DNA from 3 places in the Amycolatopsis sp. NPDC050768 genome. Region 1 is predicted to be linked to each of the others. Evidence: riboswitches for the same ligand, from Rfam matches in the RefSeq annotation. Region 1 holds a riboswitch; each other region holds the start of a gene.

Region 1 (5,702 bases):
CGGCGCCGGACGGTCGGTTTCGGTCACCCGCAGCACCTCCGGGCCGCCGAATTCCCGCTGGGTCACCACGCGCATCTCGGATCTCTCCTTCTGGTCGGTTGTCCCCTATGCTCGGCCCCGTAGTCACTTTTCGCCAGAAGGCACTTCCCGGTAAAGTAGGTACCTGATGGAAACCACCTGTGACCAGGACGGATCCTGGGACGTCTACCTGAAGAGCTGTCCCTGCCGCGACGTACTCGACCTGCTCGCGAACAAGTGGACGGCCCTCGTGCTCGGCGTGCTGGAGCAGCGGCCGCACCGCTTCGGCGAGCTGCGCCGCGCCGTCGGCGGCATCAGCCAGAAGATGCTCACGCAGAACCTGCGTAACCTCGAACGCGATGGTTTCGTCAGCCGCAAGGTCTTCCCGACCACTCCGCCGACGGTGGAGTACGCGCTCACCCCGATGGGCGCGGAGGTCAGCGCACACCTGGTGGCGCTGAGCACGTGGTCGCAGTCGAACTTCGACCGGATCCGCGACGCGCGCAGCACCTACGACACGCGCTCGCTCGAACCCGTGAACTGATCCCGCGCGGTACAGGAGTTTTCCTCCCGTACCGCACGGAACGTCCAGTTCGGACTCAGGTGAAGCGCGGCGGTGGCTTCAGCACGCTCTTGCGGTAGTCGGTCACCGCACGCGATTCGGCGATGCCCGGTTTGGGGTCCAGGCCCCATTTCCGGATCACTTTGAGGGCCGCGGCCGGTTTGTTGGCCGAGACCAGCTGGTCGACCTCGAACTGCAGGTCCAAAGGCATCTGGGCCCACAGTGCGCGGGCGGCGGCGTCGTCGGTCACGGGTCCAGTGTGGCCGGTCAGTCGGCCAGCCGCCAGAACGGGGACACCGGACCCACCCCGGCGCCGAGCGGATAAGCCTCGGCGACGCAGCGTTCGATGAACTGCTTCGCCTCGGTCACGGCCGTCGGCACGTCGGCGCCCTTGGCGAGCGACGACGTGATGGCCGAGGCCATCGTGTCGCCGCCGCCGTGGGTGTTGTCGGTGTGGATGCGCACGCCGCTGAGCTCCAGCACGTCCGTTCCGTCGGTCAGCAGGTCCACGCAGTCCTCGGCTTCGTGGAGGTGCCCGCCCTTCACGAGCACCCATCGTGAGCCGAACTCCAGCAACGCCTCGGCCGCCGCGCGCTGGGTTTCCGCGCCGGTGACCGTGATGCCGGTGAGCAGCCGCACCTCGTCGAGGTTCGGCGTGATCAGCGTGGCGCGCGGGAAGAGCTCCGTGCGGATGGCTTCCAGCGCCTCCTCGCGCAGCAGCGCGTGGCCGGTCATCGACGCGGCCACCGGGTCGACGACGAACGGCGTGTCCGTGTCGCGTCCGATGTGGACCTCGTCGAGCGTCTTCGCCACGGCCTGGATGATGCCGGCCGTCGCGAGCATGCCGGTCTTGGCCGCGTTCACGCCCATGTCGCCGGCCACGGCCTTGATCTGCGCCGTGACGACGTCGACCGGGATCTCGGTGAAGCCCTGCACGCCGAGGGAGTTCTGCACTGTGACGGCCGTGAGCGCGACGAGCCCGTGGACGCCGTGGGCGAAGAACGTACGCAGGTCGGCCTGCACACCCGCACCACCGCCGGAGTCGGATCCGGCGATGGTGAGGGCGGTGCGGGGTGTTTCAGTCATGACTACTGCCTCTAATAGCGGGTGGAACTACTGCCCGACGACCGGGAGGTAGACCTTGTTGCCCTGCTCGCCGAACTCGGCCGACTTCTCCGCCATGCCGGCCTCGATGGCCTCCACAGTGGACAGCCCGTGCTCCTCGGCGTACTTGCGCACGTCGTGGGTGATCCGCATCGAGCAGAACTTCGGGCCGCACATCGAGCAGAAGTGCGCGGTCTTCGCCGGCTCCGCGGGCAGCGTCTCGTCGTGGTACGAGCGCGCGGTGTCGGGGTCGAGCGCCAGGTTGAACTGGTCGTTCCAGCGGAACTCGAAGCGGGCCTTGGACAGTTCGTCGTCCCACTCGTGTGCGTGGGGGTGGCCCTTGGCGAGGTCGGCGGAGTGGGCGGCGATCTTGTAGGTGATCACGCCGGTCTTCACGTCGTCGCGGTTGGGCAGGCCGAGGTGCTCCTTCGGTGTGACGTAGCACAGCATCGCCGTGCCGTACCAGCCGATCTGCGCCGCGCCGATGGCCGAGGTGATGTGGTCGTACGCCGGTGCGATGTCCGTCGCGAGTGGTCCGAGGGTGTAGAACGGCGCCTCGCCGGTGAGCTGTTCCTCCAGCTCCACGTTCTCCTTGATCTTGTGCATCGGCACGTGGCCGGGGCCCTCGATCATCACCTGCACGTCGTGCTCACGCGCGATGTGCGTGAGCTCACCGAGGGTCTCGAGCTCGGCGAACTGCGCGCGGTCGTTGGCGTCGGCGATCGAGCCGGGGCGCAGGCCGTCGCCGAGGGAGAACGTGACGTCGTACTTGCGCAGGATCGCGCAGAGTTCCTCGAAGTTCGTGTACAGGAAGGATTCCTGGTGGTGCGCGAGGCACCACGCGGCCATGATCGAGCCGCCGCGGCTCACGATTCCGGTCACGCGCCGGGCGGTGAGGGGGATGTAGCGCAGCAGCACTCCCGCGTGGACGGTGACGTAGTCCACACCCTGCTCGCACTGCTCGATGATCGTGTCGCGGTAGACCTCCCACGACAGCTTCTCCGGCTCCCCGTCGACCTTCTCCAGCGCCTGGTAGATCGGCACGGTGCCCACGGGCACGGGGGAGTTGCGGACGATCCACTCGCGCGTCTCGTGGATGCGCTTGCCGGTGGACAGGTCCATGATCGTGTCGGCACCCCAGCGGGTGGCCCACACCATCTTGTCGACCTCTTCCTCCACTGAGGACCAGACGGCCGAGTTGCCCATGTTCGCGTTGATCTTCACCAGGAACTTCTTGCCGATGATCATCGGCTCGCTCTCCGGGTGCTTGCGGTTGGCGGGGATCACCGCCCGCCCGCGCGCGACCTCGTCGCGCACGAACTCAGGTGAGCACCGCTCGCGCGCGGCGATGAACTCCATCTCGCGCGTGATCACGCCCGCTTTCGCCCAGCCGAGCTGGGTGTTGTGCGCGCGGCCGTCGGCCCAGCCCGTGCGCAGCGGGTGAAGTCCATTGTGGACGTCGATCTTCGCGTCCGGGTCGGTGTACGGCCCGGACGTGTCGTACACGTCGAAGTGCTCACCGTTCGACAGGTCGATGCGCCGCGCCGGAACCCGCAGGCCCGATTCGGTGCGGTGGTAGACCTTGTGCGAACCGGTGATCGGCCCCGTGGTCACGGAAGGCGTGATGGCAGGCTCGTTCTCCAGCGTCGTCAACGACGTTCACTCCCTACGCCGGCATTACCCGGTCAGGTTCATGCGGTCGGCGGCACCGGGTGTCCACAGACAGACACCAGCCGCCCTCTCAGCCCGCCAAGGCGCGAGCTCCCGCGTTGGTTATGAGGTTGTCCCTCGACCATGCCACGGCGGATCATGCGAGCACAAGCCACCCCCGCGTCCGGTGTGTTCTTCACCGGATCGGAGCATCCGGCCGACAGGCGGTCACATGACCGTCACCTGCGCCGACTTCGGGGCGCCTCGTGAGGAAAGTTCTGCTCGCCGGACTGGTGGCGGTGTTGGCGATGAGCGCGGCCCGGTTCCGGTTCCTTAGCGGTCAAGAGGCCCCAGGCCACCGCTCTCCGTGGATTCCGCGCGATTCCGCCGACTACTCCCGCGGCCGGCGCGATTACCTGTCCACCGTTGCGCACGGCTCCGTCTTCATTGACGAGCCCACGCCCCCGATCGTGCTCACCGTCTCGCCGGCCCACAACCGCCGGAAATCGCGGCCAAGCCGCCTGTGTCCTCAGTAACTCACCTTGGGAAAGCCCCCACCCATCCTCGGGGGAACGGCCCTTGGCCAGTCTACCGCTCCCCACCGACAAAATAATCTCCGAAGCCGAGTTGTCCACAGCGAAGCCGAGTTGTGGACAACAACAGAAAACCCGCCCCCCGCAACAAAAAACGCGCCGGCGCAACACCGATCACGGCTGCGCAGGAAAGCCTCGGGCGAAAAAGAGAACCGTCGTCGTTCGGTGCCTTCGTCAGACACCATGCCGGATCAGGTCTGGGATAAAACCCCGCCGTCGTGCGCGAGCATTTCCTCGGCCGCTGACCCGCTGAAACGACGAATCTCCCGGCCCTAACCCGGGACCGGGAGACTCGTCGACAAAGAAACTCAGGCTTCGGCCGGCTCGTCCTTCGGCGGCAGCCAGCTCAACCCCGGCACGCCCCATTTGTTCTTCTTCAGCATCTTCTTCGCCGCCCGCGCGTGGCGGCCCACCAGGCGATCGAGGTACAGGTACCCGTCGAGGTGGTCCGTCTCGTGCTGCAGGCAGCGGGCGAAGTAGCCGGTGCCCTCGACGGTGATCGGCTCACCCGTCACGTCGAAACCGGTCACGCGCGCCCACGACGCGCGGCCGGTGGGGTAGGACTCGCCGGGGACCGAGAGGCAGCCCTCCCAGTCGTCGTCCGGGTCCGGCATGGTCTCGGGGACCTCGGACGTCTCCAGCTTGGGGTTCACCACCAGGCCGCGGTGTTCGACGCCCTCGTCGTCGGGGCAGTCGTAGACGAACAGGCGCAGGTCGAGGCCGATCTGGTTGGCCGCGAGGCCGACGCCTTCGGCGGCGTACATCGTCTCGAACATGTCCTCGGTCAGCGTGCGCAGCTGCTCGTCGAACTCCGTGACCTCACGGGTCGGCTGGTGCAGCACGGGATCGCCGGCGATGCGGATGGGGTGGACGGTCACGAGCAGCGAGTTTAGTCGGACCCGTCTGATACACCTGGATCGGACCGTGACGCGCCGCGCCGGATGCCCATGTCGAGCCTGGGTTCCGTGGTTGAATGGCGCCCGCGGAAGGACAGCCGAAACCGATTGCGAGGACCGCATGGACGCCGCGGAGTCGATGGCTGGAGAGCAGCCGTCGCCGCCGGAGATTGTGGGCGGCCTGACCGAGCGTGAGGTGGAGATCCTCGCGTTCGAACGTCAGTGGTGGCGGCACGCCGGTGCCAAGGAGAACGCCATCCGGGAACGGTTCTCGCTGTCCTCGACCCGTTACTACCAGCTGTTGAACACACTGCTGGAAAAGCCTGAGGCCATGGCGGCCGACCCGATGCTGGTGAAGCGGCTGCGCAAGACGCGCGCCGCCCGGCAGCGCAAGCGCGGCGCCAGGCGGCTGGGGATCGAACTGTCATGAGCATCTTCTCGGGACTGTCCCGGCCCATGCGGGCCGCGGGCGTCGCGCTCATCGGCGTCGCCGTGATCGCCGCGATCGTCGGCGGCGTCACCGCGCTGTCGGGTAATGGATCGAGCGACAACAACGCCGGGCCCACCAGCTCGAGCGGGTCGCCTTCGTCGTCGCAGCCGGCGCCGGGCTCGTCGTCCTCGGCGGCGCCGCCTTCGTCTTCGGCCCCGTCTTCACCGGCTTCGTCGGCACCTTCGGCGCCGCCGGCCGGCCAGTCGGGGCAGCCGAGCCAGCCTGGTCAGCCCAGCGGACAGCCGGGCCAGCCCGGCCAACCTGGCCGGCCCGGTGGTCAGCCGGGGCAGCCGGGCAACGACCAGCAGGCGTCCAACAAGTGGGTGACCGTGCGGGTCTACAACAACTCCACGATCCCGCACCTCGCCGAGCAGGCCGCCGACGACTTC
Region 2 (5,702 bases), on a different contig from region 1:
GCGCTCGCCGGCGAAGCCGCCCACGGCACGTTGCGCGCATGGCTCGTCGCGCCCGTCAGCCGCGGCCGGCTGCTGGTGGTGAAGGCCATCGGCGTGGCGGTCGTGTGCGTGGTCGCGGTGCTGGCCATGTGCGTCACGGGCGTGGTGACGGGGCTGATCATCAACGGCACCGGATCGCTGTTCACGCTGTCGGGCACGACGTTGTCGCTCGGGGCGGCGCTGGGCCGGATCCTGCTCGTGGCGGGCTGGATCGTGCTGCAGCTGTGGGCCGTCGGCGCGGTCGCGCTGGCCGTGTCGAGCTGGACGGAACACCCGATGCTCGTGGTCGCCTCTGTGCTGGCCGGCGACATCGTGTTCACGATCCTCGGGTTCCTGACTTCGCTCGACTGGCTGCACCCGTTCCTGCTCACGCGCAACTGGCCCGAGGCCCCGGCCGAAGTGCTGACCGACCCGATCTCGGGCTCGATGCTCACCGAAGGTGCGTTGCGGGCGGCTTGTTACATCATCGTGGGGCTGTCGCTGGCTTACGGCCGGCTCGCCACTCGAGACGGCTGAGTTCGAGGGGTTTCAGCCGACGATCGCGATCCCGTCCGGGTCCAGTGCGAGCCGGACGGGATCGCCCGCACGCAAGTCGGCCGTGACGGGGGCGACGGCATCCACGGTGTCCTTTTCGGACAGTCGCACGACCAGCCTGAGGTGCTCCCGGCGGTGCACCGCGGCCGTCACCTCGCCGGTCACTCCGGTTTCGGCCACCCGCAACGCATGTGGCCGCAAACCGAGCCGCACCGGACCGTCTTCGGGCTCCGGGAGCACGACGTCACCGAGATCGGTGTGCACGACCCCGCCCGCGGCCACCCCGTCGACGAACGACGTGGCGCCGAGGAACTTCGCGACGTCGTCGTCGGCCGGGTTGCGCCACACCGACCGCACGGCGCCCTCTTGCCGGATCTCGCCGGCGTCGAGCACGGCCACGCGGTCGGCGAGCGTGAACGCCTCTTCTTGATCATGTGTGACCAGCAGCGCGGTGATTTTGCTGCGCCGCAACAGGTCCGCGAGGTCGATGGCCAGCTGCTCACGCAGCCCCGCGTCGAGGCCGGAGAGCGGTTCGTCGAGCAGCAGCAGCCGCGGTTCGGGCGCGAGGGCGCGGGCCAGGGCCACGCGCTGGGCCTGGCCGCCCGACAGCTCGGTGACGCGCCGACGCTCGAATCCCTTGAGCCCCACCAGTTCCAGCAGCTCTTCGACGCGCGCTCGGTGTTTCGCTTTGGGGATCCCGTGCATGCGCAGGCCGAACGCGATGTTCGCGGCGACGTCGCGGTGCGGGAAGAGCTGGCCGTCCTGGAACACCAGCCCGAACCCGCGCCGGTGCACGGGCACGGTGGCGAGGTCGGTGCCGTCCCAGCTCACGGAACCGGACGTCATGGGCTCGAGGCCGGTGATGGCGCGCAGCAGCGTCGACTTGCCGGAACCGGACGGGCCGAGCAGGGCCAGCACCTCGCCGTCGGTGATGTCGAGGCGCGCGTCGCGCACCGCGGCGAACGAGCCGTAGTGGACCGTGAGATCCCGCACTGTGAGCGCCATCTAGAACTCCCCCACCGTGCCGTGCCCGCGAACCGAGCCGAACCGGTCGATCAGCGCGACGGCCGCCACCGTCACGATCATGAGCAGCGCGCACGCGGCGTACGCCATCTGGTTGTTGAGCTCGCCCGGGCGCGAGATGAGCGTCGCGACGGCCACGGGCAACGTCGGCGCGTCGGGCCGGGCGAGGAAGCTCGTGGCGCCGAACTCGCCGAGCGCCACCACGTAGCCGAACCCGGCAGCCGCGACGAGCGAACGCGCGGTGAGCGGCAGGTCGATCTCACGCCACACGCGCGCCGGGCTAGCCCCGAGCGTCGACGCGGCCTGGCGCAGCCGCACGTCGACGGCGCGCAGCACCGGCAGGATCATCCGCATGACCAGCGGGATGATCACCAGCGCCTGCGCGAGCGGAACGAGCAGCGGTGACGTGCGCAGGTCGCCGGGCAGCGCGTCGAGCGTCACGAGGTAACCGAAGCCGACCGTCACGGCGGAGACGCCGAGCGGCAGCATGAGGGCGGCGTCCATCGTCTCGCCCATGCCGCGGGCGAGGCGGCCGGGTGCGCGGCGCAGGGCGACAAGCACCACGCTGGCCAGCACGCCGACGGTCATCGCGAGCAGCGTCGCGTCGGTGGCCGCGGCGAGCGAGTTCTTGGCGGCGACCCAGCCGCTGACCTGCAGCGCGTCGTCCGTGCCGGTGCCGGCGAGGGCGCGGAACCCGGCGAGGCTCCACCCGTCCGGTGTGGACACCGACTCCACCAGCAGCGCGACGATCGGCGTCATCAGCAGTGCGATCACGACCGTGGCGGCACCGACCGTCCACCATTCGCCTTTTCTCGGCCGCCGGGGAGCGGACTGCTTGAGCTTCACGGCGTTCTCGCGGCGCTTTCGGGCGATCGCGCCGAGTGCGAGCGCGGCGAGGACGGCGGCGAACTGGATGAGCGACAGCGCGGCCGCTCCGGAGAGGTCCAGCAGGTCGACCGTGCGCAGGTAGATCTCGGTCTCGAGCGTGCGGTAGCGGCCGCCGCCGAGGATGAGCACCACGCCGAAACTGGTGGCGCAGAACAGGAACACGACCGCCGCGGCCGACGCGACGGCCGGACCGAGCGCGGGCAACGTCACCGTGCGGAAGGCCCGCCACGGCGAGGCACCCAACGCGCGGGCGGCCTCCGTCGCCCGCGGGTCGAGGTAGCTCCACAGCCCGGCGACGGTCCGGGCGACCACGGCGACGTTGAAAAACGCGTTGGCCAGGACCAGCGGCAACACGCCACCGTCGGGCCACAACGCGCGGAACGCGAGCCCGACGACCACCGTCGGCAGCACGAACGGCACCAGCACCAGCGTGCGCGCCAGCCCGACGCCCGGCAGCTTCACACGCGCGAGCACGTACGCCACCGGCAGCCCCGCGACCACGGCGACGACCGTCGAAGCGGCGGCGCTGACCAGCGTGAACGCGGCGAGCTGCCAAGTCTGCGCGTCGGCCAAGACCGTGTCGACGCCGCCCGCCGAGAAGCCGCGGCCGAGGATCGCGACGACCGGCCAGGCGAAAAACACGACCAGGAACGCGACGGGCAGCAGGCCGAGCAGCGCCAGGCCCGCCGTGCGCGCGGTCTGCACCTGCGTTACGCGCCCATGAGCGAGCGCCATTCACCGATCCACTTCTCACGGCCGGCCTGGATCTGGTCGGCGGGCAGAGTCGCGGGGTCCTGCGGCAGCGGCGCGGCCGCGGCCCAGCCGGCGGGCAGGTCGACGCCCTCGCGGGCCGGGTAGACGTACATGTTGGCCGCGACCGTCGACTGGAACTGCTGCGAGAGCAGGAAGTCGACCACCTTCTGGGCCTGCGGTACCTGCTTGGTGTTCGCGAGGACGCCGGCGTACTCGATCTGGCGGAAGCACGTGTCGAGCAGGGCCTTGGTGCGCGGCTTGCCGTCGTCGCCGATCTCGGCGGCCGGCGAGGACGCGTACGAGACCACGATCGGGCGCGGGCCTTTGCCCGAGGAGCCGGAGAAGTCCTTCGTGTAGGCCTCTTCCCAGCCGCTGTCGACCTTGACGCCGTTGGCCTTGAGCTTGGCCCAGTAGTCGTGCCAGCCCTGCTCGCCGTACTTCGCCACGGTGCCCAGCAGGAACGCCAGCCCGGGCGACGCCGTGGCGGGGCTCTCGGCGACGGTGAGGTCCTTGTACTTCGGGTCGGCGAGGTCGTCGTACGTCTTGGGTTCCGGCAGGTGCTTGCTCGCGAAGTACGCGGGGTCGATGTTGACGCAGACGTCGCCGACATCAACGGCACTCAGGCGGTGCTGTGGGTCCACCGAGTACCGCTGCGGCCCGCGGTCGGCCTCGGGGCTCGTGTACGCCTGGAAGACGCCTTCGTTCAGTGCTCGCGAGGCGAACGTGTTGTCCACGCCGAACGCGACGTCGCCGATCGGGTTCGCCTTGGTGAGCACCAGCTTGTTGGTGAGCTCCCCCGCGTCGCCCGACTTGAGGATCTTGAGCTTGATGCCGGACTGGCGCTGGAACGCGTCGAGCACGTCCTGCGGCGCGACGAACGAGTCGTGGGTGACGAGCGTGACCGTCGGGGTCTGCTGGGCGTCGCCGCCCGAGCTGCCGCCGGACAGCGAGCAGGCACTCGCCAGTGCCGTGACCGTGGCCAGGCCCAGCACCGTGCGTGCGGTCCGCGGAATCATCTGCCCTCCTGCACTTCGCCGTGAGCAAGGAGAGCAGGCCTCCCTGCGCCGGCATGATCCGGATTCAGGTGCGAACGGTCGCGGGTCTCGGGCACCCGCCTCTCAGCCCGGCGTACCGGACTCCCGTGGCAACCGTGCAGCGTAGCCCAAACGGGTTCACCATTGGACACATGGCGCAACTACTGAGCGACTCCGAGATTTCATCCGCCCTGACCACCGTCCCCGACTGGCAGCGCGACGGCGCCACGATCACCCGTTCGGTGACCCTGTCTTCCTTCCCGAACGCCGTGGCCTACGTCGTCCGCGTCGCCGAACTCGCCGAGGCCGCCGACCACCACCCGGACATCGACATCCGCTGGCGCACGGTGACCTTCCGCCTCTCCACCCATTCGGAAGGCGGCCTCACCTCGAAGGACTTCGCCCTCGCCGCTCAGATCGACGCCGCGCTCACCGTGTGACGCGCCCTACTGTCGCGACACCTTCCGCGGGCTGACACGTCCCCCTTTCGTACGTTCCACGAGGAGGGACCCCTTTTCATGACCCAGGCAATCGTCGTCGGCACCATCGCGTTCACCCTGATGGTGGCCTCCGCCGGCGCGGTCCTGTGGCGCACTTTCCGCGCCCACCGTGATCTCGACCACAGGCCGTAACACCACCCTTGATCAGCGCGCTATTCCAGCGGAATCCGCCCGCCCCGCCCCCGCTAGGACACGCGATGAACAACTCGCCCACCACCCTCTCGCCCACCCAGCGCGCCTGGATCACCCTGCTCGCCACGGCGTTCACGCTGGCGGTTCTGGTGGTGCTCGGCCTGCTGGGCTGAGCCTTCTTTTCACCCTTCGAAACACCGGACGGTTCGGTGCCGACGACTCGGCATGAACCGTTCGTCCGTCGCGTGCGCGGCAGCCGTGGTGTTCCTGGCTGCCGCGTCCTGCGCACGGCCCACTGACCCGCCGCCGGCGCCGGTGTCGACCTCGGCGCCTCCTGCCGCTCCGGTTTCGCCGACCTCGCTGTCACCTTCGCCGACCCCACCGGCGCCTACGACGGCCCCGCCGACGTCGACCTCCACGCCACGGACCACCCGGACATCGCCCAAACCCCGGATCCGCGACACCAGCCCCGGCTGCGGTCAACGAGCCGTCAACGCACGCAAGTTCAACCCCAGCTGCAAGGAATACCAGGGCTACCTCGACCCCGGCGGCCCCGGCCGCGGCAAAACCTCCGGCGAAACCCAGCGCGACTGGCTGTGCGAACAGGGCCTGCTGCCGAAGAACGAATGCTGAACCACTTCACCGTCGCGGGAACCACGACAACTGAAAAGACCTACGCCACTTCGACGTACTCGCAGTCACCCTGCCCACGACAACGCCTGAAGGTCTGCACCTCAAGCTCAGCCGTTGAACTCCACGAGATCACGGAAGCCGAGCATCGGCACGCTCCTTCATGCGC
Region 3 (5,702 bases), on a different contig from region 1:
AGGCGCGGCGGTCGACGGGGTCGGATTCGCGGGTGACGTAGCCCGCCTCGACGAGGGTGGCGATTATGCGCGACATCGTGGCCGCCGCGACGCCCTCCTTCGCGGCGAGGTCACCGAGGCGCAGCTGACCGAAGTGAACGAGCGTGGCAAGGGCCGAGATCGCGCCGTGGCCGGGCCCGGGGACCCCCGCCTGCCGCAACGAGCGCGACAGCCGCCCCACGGCCAGGTACAACCTGCCCGAGACGTCCTGGACCGAGGATAGAGTCACGGCTGGCTCCTCCTACCGCTGTTGCCCGCCGCCTTTGCGCCGGAAAGGTGTCGTCCACCATAAGGCCTGACGGTGCACGTTCGGCGTTAAGCGCGGACGAAATCACCAACCGGGTCGGCAAACGCGGCCCACTTGCACCAGGCGGCTTACCCGCGTTTACCCCGCCAGGGCGAAACCAGCCGCACACGTCAGCGGGGCGGGCTCGACGCGTGCGCCCAGAAGCGCTGCGGTACCCGGCCCGCGTCGCGCGCCAGGCGGCCCGCCTCGACGCCCGCGCGCATCGCCGCGGCCATGCGTTCCGGGTCCTTGGCGCGCGTCACGGCGGTGGACAGCAGCACCGCGTCGCAGCCGAGTTCCATGGCGAGGCAGGCGTCGGAAGCGGTGCCGATGCCCGCGTCGAGGATGACGGGGACCATGGCGCGCGCGACGATGAGCTCGATGTTGTGCGGGTTGCGGATGCCGAGGCCTGTGCCGATCGGGGCGCCCAGGGGCATCACGGCGGCGCAGCCCGCCTCCTCGAGCCGAAGTGCGAGCACGGGGTCGTCGTTGGTGTACGCGAGCACGGTGAAGCCGTCGGCCGCCAGTTGCTCCGCGGCGTCCAGGGTTTCGAACGGGTCGGGCAGCAGGGTGCGGTCGTCGGCGTGGACCTCGAGCTTGATGAGGTCCGTGTCGAGGGCCTCGCGGGCCAGCTGGGCGGTCAGCACGGCCTCCGCGGCGGTGCGGCAGCCGGCGGTGTTGGGCAGCAGCTTGATCCCGAGGCGCCGCACGAGTCCGAGCACGCCGGTGCCGCCGTCGGCGTCGGCTTTGCGCATGGCGACCGTCGTCAGCTCGGTGCCCGACGCGACCAGTGCGCGTTCCAGCACCGACAGGTTCCCGGCACCACCGGTCCCGATGATCAGCCTCGACGACAGCTTGTGTTCGCCGATGACCAGAGCGTCGTCCATCGTCAGCCTCCCTGCACCGCGGTCAGCACGTCGATGTTCGCGCCCTTCGGCACCACCGACGCCTCCCACTCGCCCCGGCGCACGACCTCGCCGTTCACCGCGACGGCAACGCCCTGGCGGGCCACGTCGAGTGCGTCGAGCACCTCGGACACGGTGGCGCCGTCGGGGAACTCGCGCCAGCTCCCGTTGACCTTGATCTCCATCAGACTCGCTCCTTCTGCAGCAAACGGGCGGGCGCGGCCGCCCCGATCTCGTCCGGTGGGGCCTCGCCGGCCAGCCACGCGACCACGGCGTCGGCGGTCACGGGGGCCATCAGCAGTCCGTTGCGGTGGTGCCCCGTCGCCGCGTACACGCCTTCGCCGAGCTCCCCGATGTACGGCAGCGCGTCGCGGCTTCCCGCGCGCAGCCCGGCCGCGGTCTCGACGAGCTCGTACTCCGTGATGCCCGGCAGGATCCGTTCGCCGCCTTCCAGCAGCTCCCGCACGCCACGCGCGGTCACGGTCTCGTCGAAGCCCGCTTCGTACTGCGTCGCGCCGAGCACCAGCTCGCCGTCAGCGCGCGGCACGAGGTAGATCGGCCGGCCCTCGACCATCGCGCGCACCGTGTACGGCGGGGGCGGCAGGCAGCCCCGACGCGGCCGCAGTCGCAGGATCTCGCCTTTGAGCGGCCGCACGGCGTCGGCCAGCAGCGGGTGCAGCTTGCCTGTCCACGCGCCGGCAGCCAGCACAACGGGACCGGTCACATCGTCGAGCGAAGTCACCCGCGACGCCGAGAACTCGACACCCCGCTTCGCGCACGCGGAGAGCAGCGCCGTCAGCAGCTTCCGGTTGTCGACAGCCAGGTCACCCGGCACGTGCAGCCCGCTACGCACCGCGCCCAGGCCCGGCGCGAGCCGCCGCGCCGCCCGCCCGGTGAGCCGCTCGACGTCACGGCCCAGCGAGGCCAGGTACTCCGCGAGGATGTCGAGGTGCCCGGCGTCGGCGCTGTCGAACGCGACCACGATCGTGCCGTGCGAAGCCAGCCCGGGGTCCGTGCCCTCCGCCGCGAGGTCCCGCGCGAACGCGGGCCAGCGCCGCAGCGACTCCTCGCCAAGGCTGAGCACGTGCTCCTCGCCCGGCCACGCCTCCGTGACCGGCGCGAGCATGCCGCCGGCCACCCAGGACGCACCGCGCGCGGGGGCCGGATCGACCACCGTGACGCGATGGCCGCGGGCCGCCGCGCGCCAAGCCGCGGACAGGCCGATGACACCACCGCCGACGATGGTGAGGGTCTCACTCATGGAATCACGCTCCCTGCGCCGGCATGACCCGGATCAGGTTCCACGGTCGGAGCGGCGGCTCCCTCTCAGCCCGTGCCTCGGGCTCCCGTGCGGACCACCCCACCGTAGCGCGCGGGTAACGTCCCCGCCATGCCCGCCCTGACCGGATCACAGATCCGCACCCGCCTGGCCGATTCGCGGCTGTACCTGTGCACCGACGCCCGCTCGTCGCGCGGCGACCTCGCCGAGTTCATCGACGCGGCGCTGGCCGGCGGCGTCGACATCGTGCAGCTGCGGGACAAGACGAACGGCACCCCGCTCGAGGCCGCGCAGGAGATCGCGGCGCTCGAGGTGCTCGCCGAAGCGTGCGCGCGCCACGGTGCGCTGCTGTCGGTCAACGACCGCGCCGACGTCGCGCTCGCCGTGGGCGCCGACGTGCTACACCTGGGTCAGGACGACATCCCCGTGCCGCTCGCGCGCCGCGTCCTTGGCGACGACGTGGTGATCGGCCGCTCCACCCACTCGATCGAGCAGGCCACGGCGGCCGCCGCCGAGGACGGCGTGGACTACTTCTGCACCGGCCCGTGCTGGCCGACGCCGACCAAGCCCGGCCGGTACGCGCCGGGCCTGGACCTCGTGCGCGCGACCGCGAAAACCGGTACCGACCGGCCGTGGTTCGCGATCGGCGGCATCGACACGGAACGCCTGCCGGAGGTGCTGGCGGCCGGCGCGACACGGATCGTCGTGGTCCGCGCGATCACCGACGCGGAAGACCCGAAGGCGGCCGCGCAGGCGCTCAGGTCCCAGCTCGGTTAGGGACTGGGGGTCCCCGACGGCGCACCCTTCGTCTGCGGCGCGCTCGGTGTGGTCGACGGCGCCCCACCCGTGCTCGAAGGCGGCGGGGCGCTGTCCGAGCTGCTTGAAGACGTCGGCGATTCGCTCGTGGACGTGCTCGAAGACGAGGTCGAGGGCGGCGGGGTGTTCGACTCGGTCTCGCTGGGCGGCGGGCTGTTCTGTGACGTCGTGGGCGGGTTGGTGTTCTCGTCCTGCTGCTGGTGCTGGCTCGTGCCCGGGTCGTGGCGGACGAAACCGGGCCCTGGCCCGCCGGCCGCCTCGATCGCGACGCTGACGCCGATCGCGATGGCCGTGGCGACCACGCTCGTGCCCAGGATGATCGGCCAGCGCAGCTTCCTCAGCTTGTCGCCGAACGACTCCTCGGGCTCGGCCGGCGCGGTCAGCTTCGAGATCCGCACCGTCGGCATCTCCGACGGGTCGAGCGGCATCAGCACGGTCGGCATCTGCGCCGGGTCGTCGACCGGCGAGAGGCCCGGCCTGCTGCCCCTGCGCTGCCCCGCCGTCACGAGCACCGCGCGCGCCTTCAGCGCGGCCTCGCGAGTGCGCTGCAGCGAACGCAGGTACAGCTCGGCGCCGACCGTGGTGATCACGCTCGCCACCCCGGCGCCCACGACGGTCCCCGCCACGCCGAGTGTCGAACCCAGCAACGCGGCCGTGACGGCGGCCAGTGCCGTCGCCACCACCTGCGCCGGGCGGAAGCTCTTCTTCTCGCCCTGCTCCGATGTCTTTTCCCGCTGCTGACTCATGATCCCGATCTACTAGTACCCGCGCGATTTCCCCTGTGGCGTTCAACGAGTAAGTCGCGCGAGGAACTCCCCGCGTTGCCCATCCGTGAGCGAGGACACGTTGACCGTCCACAGTGGATGGACTGTGGCTCACACTTTCCTGACATACTCACCACATGCGATTGGTGACGATCTCCGAAATCGAGGCCGCGGCGAAGCGGGTAGCCGACCACGCCGTGCGCACGCCGCTGCTGCGCCAGCACTGGACCGAAGGCGAGCTGTGGCTCAAACCCGAGAGCCTGCAACAGATCGGCGCGTTCAAGATCCGCGGCGCGTACAACGCGATCGCCTCACTCGACGACGCGCAGCGCGCACGCGGCGTCGTCTCGTACTCCAGCGGTAACCACGCGCAGGCGGTCGCCTACTCCGCGAACGCCTTCGGCATCCCCGCCGTGATCGTGGTGCCGGACGTGGCGCCGCGGCTCAAGGTCGAGGCCACCCGGAGCTGGGGCGCCGAGGTGATCGAGGTGCCGATCGCCGAGCAGGAGCCGGTCGCGTCGGCGCTGGCGAAGGAGCGCGGGCTCACTTACATCCCGCCGTTCGACCACCTCGACGTGATCGCCGGGCAGGGCACCGCGGGCCTGGAAATCGCCACCGACCTGCCGGACGTCGACACCGTGCTCGTGCCGGTGAGCGGCGGCGGGCTCGCCTCGGGTGTCGGCACGGCGATCAAGGCGCTGTGCCCCGGAGCGAAGGTCATCGCCGTCGAGCCCGAGCTGGCCGGCGACACCGCCGAGGGCCTGCGCGCCGGCCGCCGCATCGAGTGGCCGATGGAGCAGCGCGCCCGCACGATCGCCGACGGCCTGCGCGCCCAGCCGTCGGACCTGACGTTCGCGCACTTGCAGAGCGTGCTCGACGGCATCGTCACCGTGACCGAGGACGAGATCCGCGACGCCACGCGCGTGCTGGCCCGGCGGGCCCGGATCGTGGCCGAGCCCAGCGGGGCGACGGCCACCGCCGCGTTCCTGCACCACGCCGGCGAGCTGCCGGGCGGCAAGACGGTGTCGGTGATCTCCGGCGGCAACGTCGACCCGGAACTGCTGGCCGAACTGCTCGCGTAGGCGTCAGTCGCGCGCCGGGCCCGGGCGGACGTGGGTCGGCGGTCCGTCCACCCCGCACGAGAAGCACTCGCCGAGGTGAGGCGACTCGTCGTCCACGGTCCGCTTGGCCTCGGGCCCGGCCGCGCCACCGGAGGCGTCTCCGGAATCGTCCGGCGAACCGAGCACGCCGTTGTGAATCCCCAACGCGATGAGGCCTCCTGCGATCGCCAGGACGGCGCAGATGAGCAGTGCCATGCGCCAGCCGGCCGTCAGCGCGACGGGGTCGCGGTAGGCCGAACCGGTGAGTCCGGCCGCCGCGGGGAGCACCGCGACCGCAAGAAGACCACCCGTTCGGGCGATCGCGTTGTTCACTCCGGACGCGACACCGGCGAAGCGGTCGGGGGCTGCGGCGAGCACCGTCGCGGTCACCGGCGCCACCGTGCACGCCAGTCCGAGGCCGAACACGACCACCGCGGGGAAGACCGAACCGAGGTACGAGGACCCCGGTCCGACGCGGATCAGCAGCAGCATGCCGATGCCGATCACGATGGG

The links. A riboswitch is a leader RNA that binds a small molecule or an ion and turns the genes downstream of it on or off. The one in region 1 is predicted to bind thiamine pyrophosphate.
Region 2: another riboswitch for thiamine pyrophosphate. It lies ahead of AB0H62_RS33975 (thiamine ABC transporter substrate-binding protein); the one in region 1 lies ahead of thiC (phosphomethylpyrimidine synthase ThiC).
Region 3: another riboswitch for thiamine pyrophosphate. It lies ahead of thiO (glycine oxidase ThiO); the one in region 1 lies ahead of thiC (phosphomethylpyrimidine synthase ThiC).

What each region holds. Positions count from the first base shown of each region.
Region 1 covers NZ_JBFAHL010000039.1:27,416-33,117, reverse strand. The annotation lists gene AB0H62_RS50390 (NADP-dependent oxidoreductase) at 1-75, opposite strand, end outside; gene AB0H62_RS50385 (helix-turn-helix domain-containing protein) at 167-562, shown strand; gene AB0H62_RS50380 (hypothetical protein) at 618-830, opposite strand; gene thiD (bifunctional hydroxymethylpyrimidine kinase/phosphomethylpyrimidine kinase) at 848-1,666, opposite strand; gene thiC (phosphomethylpyrimidine synthase ThiC) at 1,694-3,337, opposite strand; TPP riboswitch at 3,331-3,462, opposite strand; gene AB0H62_RS50365 (peptide deformylase) at 4,236-4,805, opposite strand; gene AB0H62_RS50360 (DUF3263 domain-containing protein) at 4,945-5,253, shown strand; gene AB0H62_RS50355 (LytR C-terminal domain-containing protein) at 5,250-5,702, shown strand, end outside.
Region 2 covers NZ_JBFAHL010000014.1:10,316-16,017, reverse strand. The annotation lists gene AB0H62_RS33990 (ABC transporter permease subunit) at 1-555, shown strand, start outside; gene AB0H62_RS33985 (ABC transporter ATP-binding protein) at 568-1,578, opposite strand; gene AB0H62_RS33980 (iron ABC transporter permease) at 1,579-3,219, opposite strand; gene AB0H62_RS33975 (thiamine ABC transporter substrate-binding protein) at 3,195-4,253, opposite strand; TPP riboswitch at 4,277-4,390, opposite strand; gene AB0H62_RS33970 (4a-hydroxytetrahydrobiopterin dehydratase) at 4,424-4,711, shown strand; gene AB0H62_RS33965 (hypothetical protein) at 5,129-5,536, shown strand; gene AB0H62_RS33960 (hypothetical protein) at 5,666-5,702, opposite strand, start outside.
Region 3 covers NZ_JBFAHL010000015.1:256-5,957, forward strand. The annotation lists gene AB0H62_RS35315 (MarR family transcriptional regulator) at 1-268, opposite strand, end outside; gene AB0H62_RS35320 (thiazole synthase) at 457-1,212, opposite strand; gene thiS (sulfur carrier protein ThiS) at 1,215-1,415, opposite strand; gene thiO (glycine oxidase ThiO) at 1,415-2,491, opposite strand; TPP riboswitch at 2,485-2,590, opposite strand; gene thiE (thiamine phosphate synthase) at 2,621-3,286, shown strand; gene AB0H62_RS35340 (hypothetical protein) at 3,283-4,071, opposite strand; gene AB0H62_RS35345 (threonine/serine dehydratase) at 4,227-5,171, shown strand; gene AB0H62_RS35350 (MFS transporter) at 5,175-5,702, opposite strand, start outside.